4 regions of the Streptomyces sp. ITFR-6 genome follow, and region 2 is predicted to be linked to each of the others. Evidence: riboswitches for the same ligand, from Rfam matches in the RefSeq annotation. Region 2 holds a riboswitch; each other region holds the start of a gene.

Region 1 (2,191 bases), 6.9 Mb from region 2:
TGGCCGAACGCGTCGTCTTCCTCGGCACCCCGGTCGACGACGTCGCGGCCAACGACCTGGTCGCGCAGTTCATGTACCTGGAGCACGACGCACCCGACCGGCCCATCCAGCTCTACATCAACTCCCCCGGCGGCTCGTTCGGAGCCGTGACGGCGGTGTACGACACGATGTCCTTCCTCACCTGCGAGGTGGAGACGTTCTGTCTCGGCCAGGCCGGCGCCGGCGCGGCCGTCCTGCTGGCCGCGGGAGCTCCCGGCCGACGGCACGCGCTGCCCGGCGCACGGGTCGTGCTGCAGCAGCCCGAACTCCCGGAGCCGGTGCGGGGACAGCCGTCCGATTTGGAGATCGAGGCCCGGGAACTGGCCAGGATGCGCGAGACGCTGACGGGCATACTGGCCCGTCACACCAGCCGCTCCGCCGAGAAGATCACCGAGGACACCGAGCGCGACCTCATCCTCGACGCCGAGGGCGCCAAGGCCTACGGGTTGATCGACCACATCGTGCAGAACCGCGGGCCCGCACTGCTGCCGCCCGCCGCGGGGTGAACCCGCGATGCGGCCACCCGAGTTCCCGCCGCTGCCCGCCCTGACCCGCGCCGAGGGCGAGTTCATCGACCGCTACCTGGAAGTCGTCGACCAGCTGGGCCGGATCAACCCGGCCCGCGCCGACGACACCTACCGGGCCCTGCGCGCCGCACAGGCGCTCGCCTCGCACGCCGCGGCACTGCGGGACGCGCTCGCGTTGATGCACGAGCGGGGTGAAAGCCGGGTCCACTCCGCCACGTTGACGCGAGCGTTACGGGTGCTGGACGGGGAACGCCGCGCCGGGCGGCTCACCGTGCCACCCGACCCGCCGAGTTGATCAACTCCCTTGCGCCGACACGCCCGACGGGCGGACCGAATTATCTCGCTCGTTCGGCGTAGGTGTTACCTCGCAGGAGGGACAGGCCAACTTGCGCTTTCGAAGTGGGTCATGGGTGAAATCTCCCGTTCCGTCCCTGATGCGGCACCGGAAGCGGAGGTGCGGAAACTCCCCTCAAGGCCCCCCGTCCACCCGAACGGGTCAGTCGTGATGAGCCTCACATATCACCGTTTCACCTCGGAAATCCGGCGTTCGGTGAGTCAAGATCCCTGGGACGACAAGCCCCCGCCACCGCGGCGGGGCGGTCCGGGCGGACGCCGAGTCCTGCCGCTGTCCGGATGCCTGGTCGACAGGAGTGGATCGGCAGGAGTGGAGGACCCGAGCACAACGGGCCGACCGGAGATCCGGTCGTCCCTCGGGGTGAAGCCGCCACGTGCGGCCGGGCGACTTCGCCAGCCCGAACCCGACAGGTCATCCTTCACAGGCGGCTGACGAAGGGTTGCGCATGACTGCGCAGGTTCATGTCCCGTCTCTCCTCGCCCGAGCCACGACGGCCTCGGCTCTGACTCTCGCCGCAGTCGGCGGCTCGCTGTTCGTCCCCGGCGCCGTGACCGACGCCCAGGCCGCGACTCATTCGATGAAGGCGCTCAACATCGCCGCGTCGAAGAAGGGATCGCCGTACCGGTGGGGCGCCACCGGCCCCAGCCGCTTCGATTGTTCGGGTCTGACGCTGTATTCGTTCAAGAAGGCGGGCAAGAAGCTCCCGCGCACGGCCCAGCAGCAGTACAACAAGACCCGCCACATCTCGGCCTCGAAGCGGCAGCGCGGCGATCTGGTCTTCTTCCACTCCGGCCGCAGCGTCTTCCACGTGGGCATCTACGCGGGCAGCGGCAAGATCTGGCACTCGCCGAAGACCGGTGCCGTGGTGCGGCTGGAGAAGATCTGGACGAAGAGCGTCTACTACGGCCGGGTCAGCTGACGCCACCGCCCCGCCGTCGGCGCGCACCCCGCGTCAGTGCGGCAGGGTGCCGGTCACCAGTACCGCCCCCAGTACGGTGAGCGCCGCGCCGCTGCCGCCCTCGATCGCGCGGGCGGTGCGCGGCCGGCGCAGCCACCGGCCCAGCCGGTCCACCAGGAGCGCCACGGCCGGGAACCAGATCAGCGCGAGCAGCACGACGATCGCGGCGAGCAGCAGCGTCCGCGGCAGCGGGGCGGCCCCGGGCGGGACGAACTGCGGAAGCAGGCTGAGGAAGAGCACCGGCGCCTTGGGGTTCAGCGCGTTGGTCAGGAACCCCTGGCGCAGCGCGCGCCGCGTCCCGTTCGTGGCGTG
Region 2 (2,191 bases):
TTGGACTTGAGGTAGTCGGCCTCGATCGTCTCGCGCCCGACGCCCACCGCGAGCAGCGAGATGGCGATGGAGAGCCCGGCCCGGTCCTTGCCCGCCGCGCAGTGCATCAGGGCCGGGACGCTGTCCTCGGCCAGGGCGTGCAGTACCCGGCTGTGCTCGGCGGTGCGGTCCAGGATGATCGAGCGGTAGGAGGCGACCATGCGGTCGGTGCCCTTGCTGCCGCCGAGGATTCCGCGCAGCTCGTCCATCTCGCCGTCGCGCACCATCCGCCAGAACTCGCTGCCGTCTGCCGGGTCGGTGAGCGGGATGTTCACATTGCGTACGCCGGGCAGCTCGACGTCGGGTCCGTCCAGCTTGAGGTCGGCGGCGTTGCGGAAGTCGAAGACGGTGTGCAGGCCGAGGCCGCCGAGGAACGCCGCGTCCTCGGGCGTGGCGCCCGCGAGGTGACCGCTGCGGTAGAGCCGCCCGTACCGCACCCGGCGGCCGTCCGACGTCGGCAGTCCGCCCACGTCGCGGAAGTTACGCACCCCCGCCAGCTCGGGTGCCGTCGACGGGGTCTGCGGCAACTGCTGCGTCACGGTCACTCCTGGGGGCTCTGCCGCCGACGCGTGTCGCCGACGGGTCCACTCCCGTGACGATACGACATCGGATACTCGGACAATCACCCCGGCGACAGCCGCGGTTCTCCCTCTTGTCCCGGCCCGCCGCGGGGTGCCGGGGTGGACGATGCGCGTGACATGTCCGTATTAGGGCTTTTAGTCGAACATGCCCTGCTTATGCGGGAGATGGTCACCCTCTCGTGAGCGGGATCATATCCGTGACGGTGTGTGGCGGTGCGCCGGTCGGGTAATCCGTACGCCAAGCGGAATGCCAAGATCCATAATCCACGGAGTGTGACCGGAATTCCGCGCCGAATTCCCGGTGCGGAATCCGGTGCGGAACCCGTGGCTTGTTTCCGCCGTCCCGGCTCGCTTACGTTCCATGTCAATCCGGATGGAACGCCTAATCCTGCCGCCGTCCGGAATTCCGCACCCACTCACCGTGTGGCAGGAGCGGGGGACCCAGGTAAGCCGCCGACCGGAGTGATCCGGCCGGCTCGGGGTGAAGTCGCGCCAGGCGCGGCCGGGCATCTCCAGCCCGAACCCGACAGCTCACCTCGTAGGCGCCGGAGAGGAAATTCTTCATGCCCATCCCGGGTAAGCACCGCCGTCCCAAGTCCAGCACCATCGCCCGCGGCGTCGTCGTCGCGAGCGCCGGCGGAGCCGTCATCGCGCTTCCGCTGCTCGGCGCCACCGGTGCCAACGCCGCGGAGCAGGCCGCTCCCGCCACCGCGAAGTCGGCCGCCGCCACGCACGCCACCCCGGCCAAGCCGGTCGCGGACAAGCAGTCCGGCACCAAGACGTACTCCGTGGTCTCCGGCGACTACCTGTCGAAGATCGCCGCCGAGCACAACGTCAAGGGCGGCTGGGAGAAGCTGTACCAGGACAACCGCGAGCTCGTCGGCGACAACCCGAGCCTGATCTTCCCGGGCATGAAGCTGACTCTCGGCGGCAAGGCCTGGGGCCACGCCCCGGCCACCGGCTCGCACACCTCCACGGGCGACTCCACCCCGTCGGATGCCCCCTCGAAGGCCCCGGCCAAGACCGAGTCGAAGGCCCCCGCGTCCTCCGGCACCACGTCCTCCTCCGACACCCAGGCGTCCAACACGTCGTCGTCTGACCAGGGCAGCGCCTCCGGCTACGTCCACCCGGTCCCCGGTAACCACACCACCGCCTACCGCGCCTCCGGCGCCAGCTGGTCCAGCGGCAGCCACACCGGCATCGACTTCCCCGTCGCCAGCGGCACCAGCGTGAAGGCGATCACCTCCGGCACCGTCGTCACCGCGGGCTGGGGCGGCGCGTACGGCAACGAGGTCGTCATCAAGCACGCCGACGGCCACTACTCGCAGTACGGCCACATGTCCTCGCTCTCCGTCTCGGCGGGCCAGACCGTGACCGCGGGCCAGCAGGTCGGCCTCTCCGGCGCCACCGGCAACGCCACCGGCCCGCACCTCCACTTCGAGGTCCGCACCGGCCCGGCGTACGGCTCCGACATCGACCCGATCGCCTACCTGGCGTCGCACGGGATCAACGTCTGATCCAGACAGCAGCGGTCCGGTGACGGACCGGAGCGATACAGAGGGACGGTGCGC
Region 3 (2,191 bases), 4.4 Mb from region 2:
AACGGCAGCACGGCCCGTGCTGCCGTCGTCGAGGCCAACCTCGACCTCGACCGTGGGGTTGCCCCGGGAGTCGAGGATTTCCCGGGCTACGACGACGTCGATGGACGGCACGAGGCATCTCCTTCTGGGATATGACGCTGGTTGTGCAGGGTCGCTTTGGCCTTGCGACAAGAGCCTAACCGGCCCGGCCGTCTCAGTCGGCCGCCCGCCCGTCCCCTGGGACGAAAAAGGACCCAAGAGCAGTCATAGCGGGATGAAAGACCAGAAATTTACTGACCGGTAACTACAACAGTTGAACAGTCGGTACGCCGGACCGCCCGTCCGCCGGACCGGCGGCCGACAGGCCCCGGCCCGGCACGCGTGGGGGAAGACGCGAACCGGGCCGGGGAGTGCGGCGAGGAAAGTGGGCGCCGTACTACTTCGCCAGGTGGAGCTGCTGACCCGGGAAGATCATGTCGGCGTCCTCGACGATGTCCTTGTTGAGCTTGAACAGCTGCTGCCAGCCGCCCTTGACCTTGTGGTCGGCCGCGATCTTGCTCAGCGAGTCGCCGGTGACGACCTTGTACTCGCCGTCACCCTTCTCGACCTTCTCGCCGGTCGGGGTGGTCACGGTCTTCTTCTGCCCGGCCCCGGGGGCGGTCGAGCGGTCCGAGCGGTTGGTGGCCGGAGCCTCGGTGCGCTCGGCCTTCTTCGGCTCGGCCTGCTGCGCCGGAGCGGACTCCCGCTTGGGAGCGGTCTCCGCCTTGGGGGCGCTGGAGCCGGTGTCGACGCCCGGGTCGACACCGTCGTTGCTCAGGTTGCCGGCACCGGCGCAGGACCAGGCGCCCGGTCCCTGCATGTCGAGGAGCTTCTCGGCGACCGCGATCTGCTGGGCCTTGGTGGCCAGGTCGGCGCGGGCCGCGTACTGGGTACCACCGGCGGCGGCCCAGCTGGACTGCGAGAACTGCAGACCGCCGTAGTAGCCGTTGCCGGTGTTGATGGACCAGTTGCCGCCGGACTCGCACTGGGCGACCGCGTCCCACGTGGAGACGGAGGCGGCGGAGGCGCCGGTGGCACCCATCAGGGGCACGGCGATGGCGGCACCGGTCACACCGGCGAGCGTGGCGATACGGACGGCCTTGGACGGGCGGCGGTGCTTGTTGCCCTTGCTGTTGAGCAGCATCGAGACTTCTCCTCACCGACGCCTGCGAGGTGAGCTGTCGGGTTCGGGCCAAGTGAGTTGCCCGGTCGCACGTCCTAGCGCACGACTTAACCCCAAGCCGTTCCCGATGCGTCGTGTTCGACGACCGGGCCCGGCGCTTACCTGGGTCCCCCGCTCCTGCCTACGGCGCTTTACGCGTCTGTTCCCTTCGACCGACGGCAGGATTCGGCGTGACGATCGACGGGGCCCGCGGTGCGAGCGGTTCTGACCGTAAACACACCGAACCCCTACATTCAAAGAAGGACATACCGGATAAACAGTCCTTATTTGCATCTGATTAACGTCTATTTACGCAGGTCGGAACGGATGTGGGGGGACCTCCCGGACAAGACACGCGAGTTCATGCGAAGAGACCCATGTCTCACTTATTCAAAAGTGGGACATAGGCCTCTTAAGTACCCCAGGATCGAGGCATCTTCAGCTGTTGATCAGACCGTCTCCACGCTCGCTTCCGCGCCCGCTTCCACGATCGACCCGGCGTCAGGTCTCAGCCGGTCTTCACGCCGAGATCGAGGTGCTGGCCGGGGAGGATGAGGTCCGGGTCGGAGCCGACGGCCGCCTTGTTGGCCTCGTACAGCCCGGTCCAGCCGCCGGGCAGCTTCTGCGCGTCGGCGATGGCCCAGAGGTTGTCGCCGGGCCGGACGGTGTACGTGCCGTCGGCGGCCGGCGCGCCCGTGCCGCGTCCGTCCGCGTCCCCCCGCGAGGCGTGCCGCCCCGCGTCCCGGCCGTCACCGGTCCGCTCCGGGGCCGGCGCTCCGCGGTGCTTGCCGCCCGCCTCCGCGGCCGGGGAGGACCCGTCCCGGCCACCGGAGGGGTCACCCGCGCCGGAGGAGCCGGACGCCGGGGGCGTGGCGTCCGGGGAGGACGAGGCGTCCGCCTTCCGGTCCTTGCCGGCCGGGCCGGACGTGGCGTCGTCCGACGGGGCCTTCGTGGCGTCCTCGGCCGCGTCGTCCGCCGGGTCCGCGCTCTCTGACGGGTCGGCAGTCGCGG
Region 4 (2,191 bases), 1.1 Mb from region 2:
CGACGACACCGGCCGGGTGGTCATCGTGGACCGCCCCGGAGCGGTGCAGACCCAGCTGCTGATCGGCCGGATCGGCGCCGACCGGCACGACAGCGTCTGGCCGGCCCAGGTGCTCGGCACGTACTGCCTGGGCGGCACGCTGACCTCCCGGCTCGACCGGGTGCTGCGTGAGGAGAAGGGCTACACCTACGGCGTGCGCGCCTTCGCCCAGGTGCTGCGCTCCTCGGCCCGGGACTCCGCCTCGGGGGCGACCGGCGCCGCGATGCTCGCCATCAGCGGCTCGGTGGACACGGAGTCCACCGGACCGGCGCTGGAAGACCTGTGGAAGGTGCTGCGGATCCTGGCCGCGGAGGGCCTGACGGACGCCGAGCGCGAGACGGCCGTGCAGAACCTCGTGGGCGTGGCACCGCTGAAGTTCGAGACGGCCGCCTCCGTCGCGGGCACCCTCGCGGACCAGGTCGAACAGCACCTCGCGGACGACTACCAGGCGCAGCTGTACGCGCGCCTGGCGGAGACCGGCACGGTGGAGGCCACGGCGGCCGTGGTCAACGCCTTCCCGGAGGACCGGCTGGTCACGGTCCTCGTCGGGGACGCCGCACAGATCAAGGAGCCCGTCTCGGCTCTCGGCATCGGAGAGGTCTCGGTCGTCACCGGCTGAACTGCCACCGCCCCCGACAGCGGGGCGGGGGCGAGGCCCTGGCGGGTCGTCTGCCGCCAGGGCCTCCCTTTATGTCCGCTTTGGTGGAGAGGTTGCCTGTCTGCCCTGTGGGATGCGCTACAAAACCGCCTGTCCGTTTGGTGCGGGGAAGTGCCCCCGCTTAGCGTCGGCGCGGCTGTCCGTCACTCGTATGCCGCATCCGCGACGTACCGGGCAGCCATCGCCGAGTCCCCGTCAGGCGCGAGCCGGGGGAGCCGGGGACCCACGCAGTCCCTGGGGTGAATCGGATGCCCACGCCTCGACGAGGCCGGGACTCCGTAGGAGACCTTCCTGCTCCGAACCCGTCAGCTAACCCGGTAGGCGAGAAGGAAGGAAAGGACCAGCCACTTCATGGCGTTCACCCGTGCCACGGGGAAGCACCGTGCCCCGTGCCGTATGACGCGCCGCGGCGCGAAGGCGGTCGGCATCGCGACCCTGGCGACCACCGGAGTCATCGGCTCGCTGGCCTCCCCGGCGCTCGCCGCGGACACCGAGGCTCCCGCCGCCGACACCGGCCTCTCCCAGATCATCGCCATCGAGGGCGACCTGGCCGAGCGGATCGACGCCCAGGCGGACGCACAGCGGCACCAGGCCGACGCCGCCGCCGAGGCGAAGGCCAAGGCCGAAGCCGACGCGAAGAAGAAGGCCGAGGCGAAGGCCAGGAAGGCCAAGGCCGAAGCCGCCAGGGCCAAGAAGGCCCGCGAGAGCGAGGCGCGTGCCGCCCGCTCCGCCGAGCGCGCCCGGCTGGGCACCTTCCAGCTGCCCGTCGCGGGTTCCTACGTGAGCACCGGCTACAAGTCCAGCGGCTCCCTTTGGTCCTCCGGCAGCCACTCCGGCATCGACTTCCACGCCGCGTCCGGCAGCTCCGTCGTCGCCGTCGGCGCCGGTACGGTCGTCGAGGCCGGCTGGGGCGGCGCGTACGGCAACAACATCGTGCTCCGGATGACGGACGGCACGTACACCCAGTACGGCCACCTCTCCTCGATCGCCGTGTCCGTCGGCCAGAGCGTCGGCCAGGGGCAGCGGATCGGCCTCTCCGGTGCCACCGGCAACGCCACCGGACCCCACCTCCACTTCGAGGCCCGCACCACCCCGTCGTACGGCTCCGACATGGACCCGGTCGCGTATCTGCGTGCCCACGGCGTCACCGTCTGACCGACGCGAAGCATCTCACCGAAGGCCCCGGCGACGCGCCGGGGCCTTCAGCCGTACCCGCGTCCGGAACCAAAAGATATTCATGAATTTCCGCCCGGCATCGGAAATGCGTCCGCATTGCAATAGAGTCACAGGACAGGCGTCGATCGGCCGCGTTTCGCGGGGATTAAGGCGGAGGTTCGGACATGCGCATTCCGGCGCATTCGGTATGCACGGCAATCCGTGACGACATCGTCTCCGGTGTCTTCGAACGCGGCAGCCGACTCACCGAGGAAGTGCTCGCACGCCGTTACGGGGTTTCCCGCGTCCCGGTGCGTGAAGCGCTGCGCACCCTGGAGT

Evidence for each region. A riboswitch is a leader RNA that binds a small molecule or an ion and turns the genes downstream of it on or off. The one in region 2 is predicted to bind cyclic di-AMP.
Region 1: linked by a shared signal. The riboswitch ahead of RLT59_RS34910 (C40 family peptidase) and the one ahead of RLT59_RS03380 (M23 family metallopeptidase) in region 2 are both predicted to bind cyclic di-AMP.
Region 3: linked by a shared signal. The riboswitch ahead of RLT59_RS23595 (transglycosylase family protein) and the one ahead of RLT59_RS03380 (M23 family metallopeptidase) in region 2 are both predicted to bind cyclic di-AMP.
Region 4: linked by a shared signal. The riboswitch ahead of RLT59_RS08300 (M23 family metallopeptidase) and the one ahead of RLT59_RS03380 (M23 family metallopeptidase) in region 2 are both predicted to bind cyclic di-AMP.

Annotation. Positions count from the first base shown of each region.
Region 1 is NZ_CP134612.1:7,695,390-7,697,580, reverse strand. It holds gene RLT59_RS34920 (ATP-dependent Clp protease proteolytic subunit) at 1-545, shown strand, start outside; gene RLT59_RS34915 (hypothetical protein) at 553-861, shown strand; cyclic di-AMP (ydaO/yuaA leader) riboswitch at 1,191-1,363, shown strand; gene RLT59_RS34910 (C40 family peptidase) at 1,367-1,840, shown strand; gene RLT59_RS34905 (LysE family translocator) at 1,874-2,191, opposite strand, start outside.
Region 2 is NZ_CP134612.1:780,586-782,776, reverse strand. It holds gene RLT59_RS03385 (tyrosine-protein phosphatase) at 1-578, opposite strand, end outside; cyclic di-AMP (ydaO/yuaA leader) riboswitch at 990-1,180, shown strand; gene RLT59_RS03380 (M23 family metallopeptidase) at 1,184-2,137, shown strand.
Region 3 is NZ_CP134612.1:5,184,064-5,186,254, reverse strand. It holds gene eno (phosphopyruvate hydratase) at 1-111, opposite strand, end outside; gene RLT59_RS23595 (transglycosylase family protein) at 416-1,162, opposite strand; cyclic di-AMP (ydaO/yuaA leader) riboswitch at 1,167-1,340, opposite strand; gene RLT59_RS23590 (transglycosylase family protein) at 1,689-2,191, opposite strand, start outside.
Region 4 is NZ_CP134612.1:1,856,776-1,858,966, reverse strand. It holds gene RLT59_RS08305 (M16 family metallopeptidase) at 1-658, shown strand, start outside; cyclic di-AMP (ydaO/yuaA leader) riboswitch at 870-1,035, shown strand; gene RLT59_RS08300 (M23 family metallopeptidase) at 1,049-1,852, shown strand; gene RLT59_RS08295 (GntR family transcriptional regulator) at 2,038-2,191, shown strand, end outside.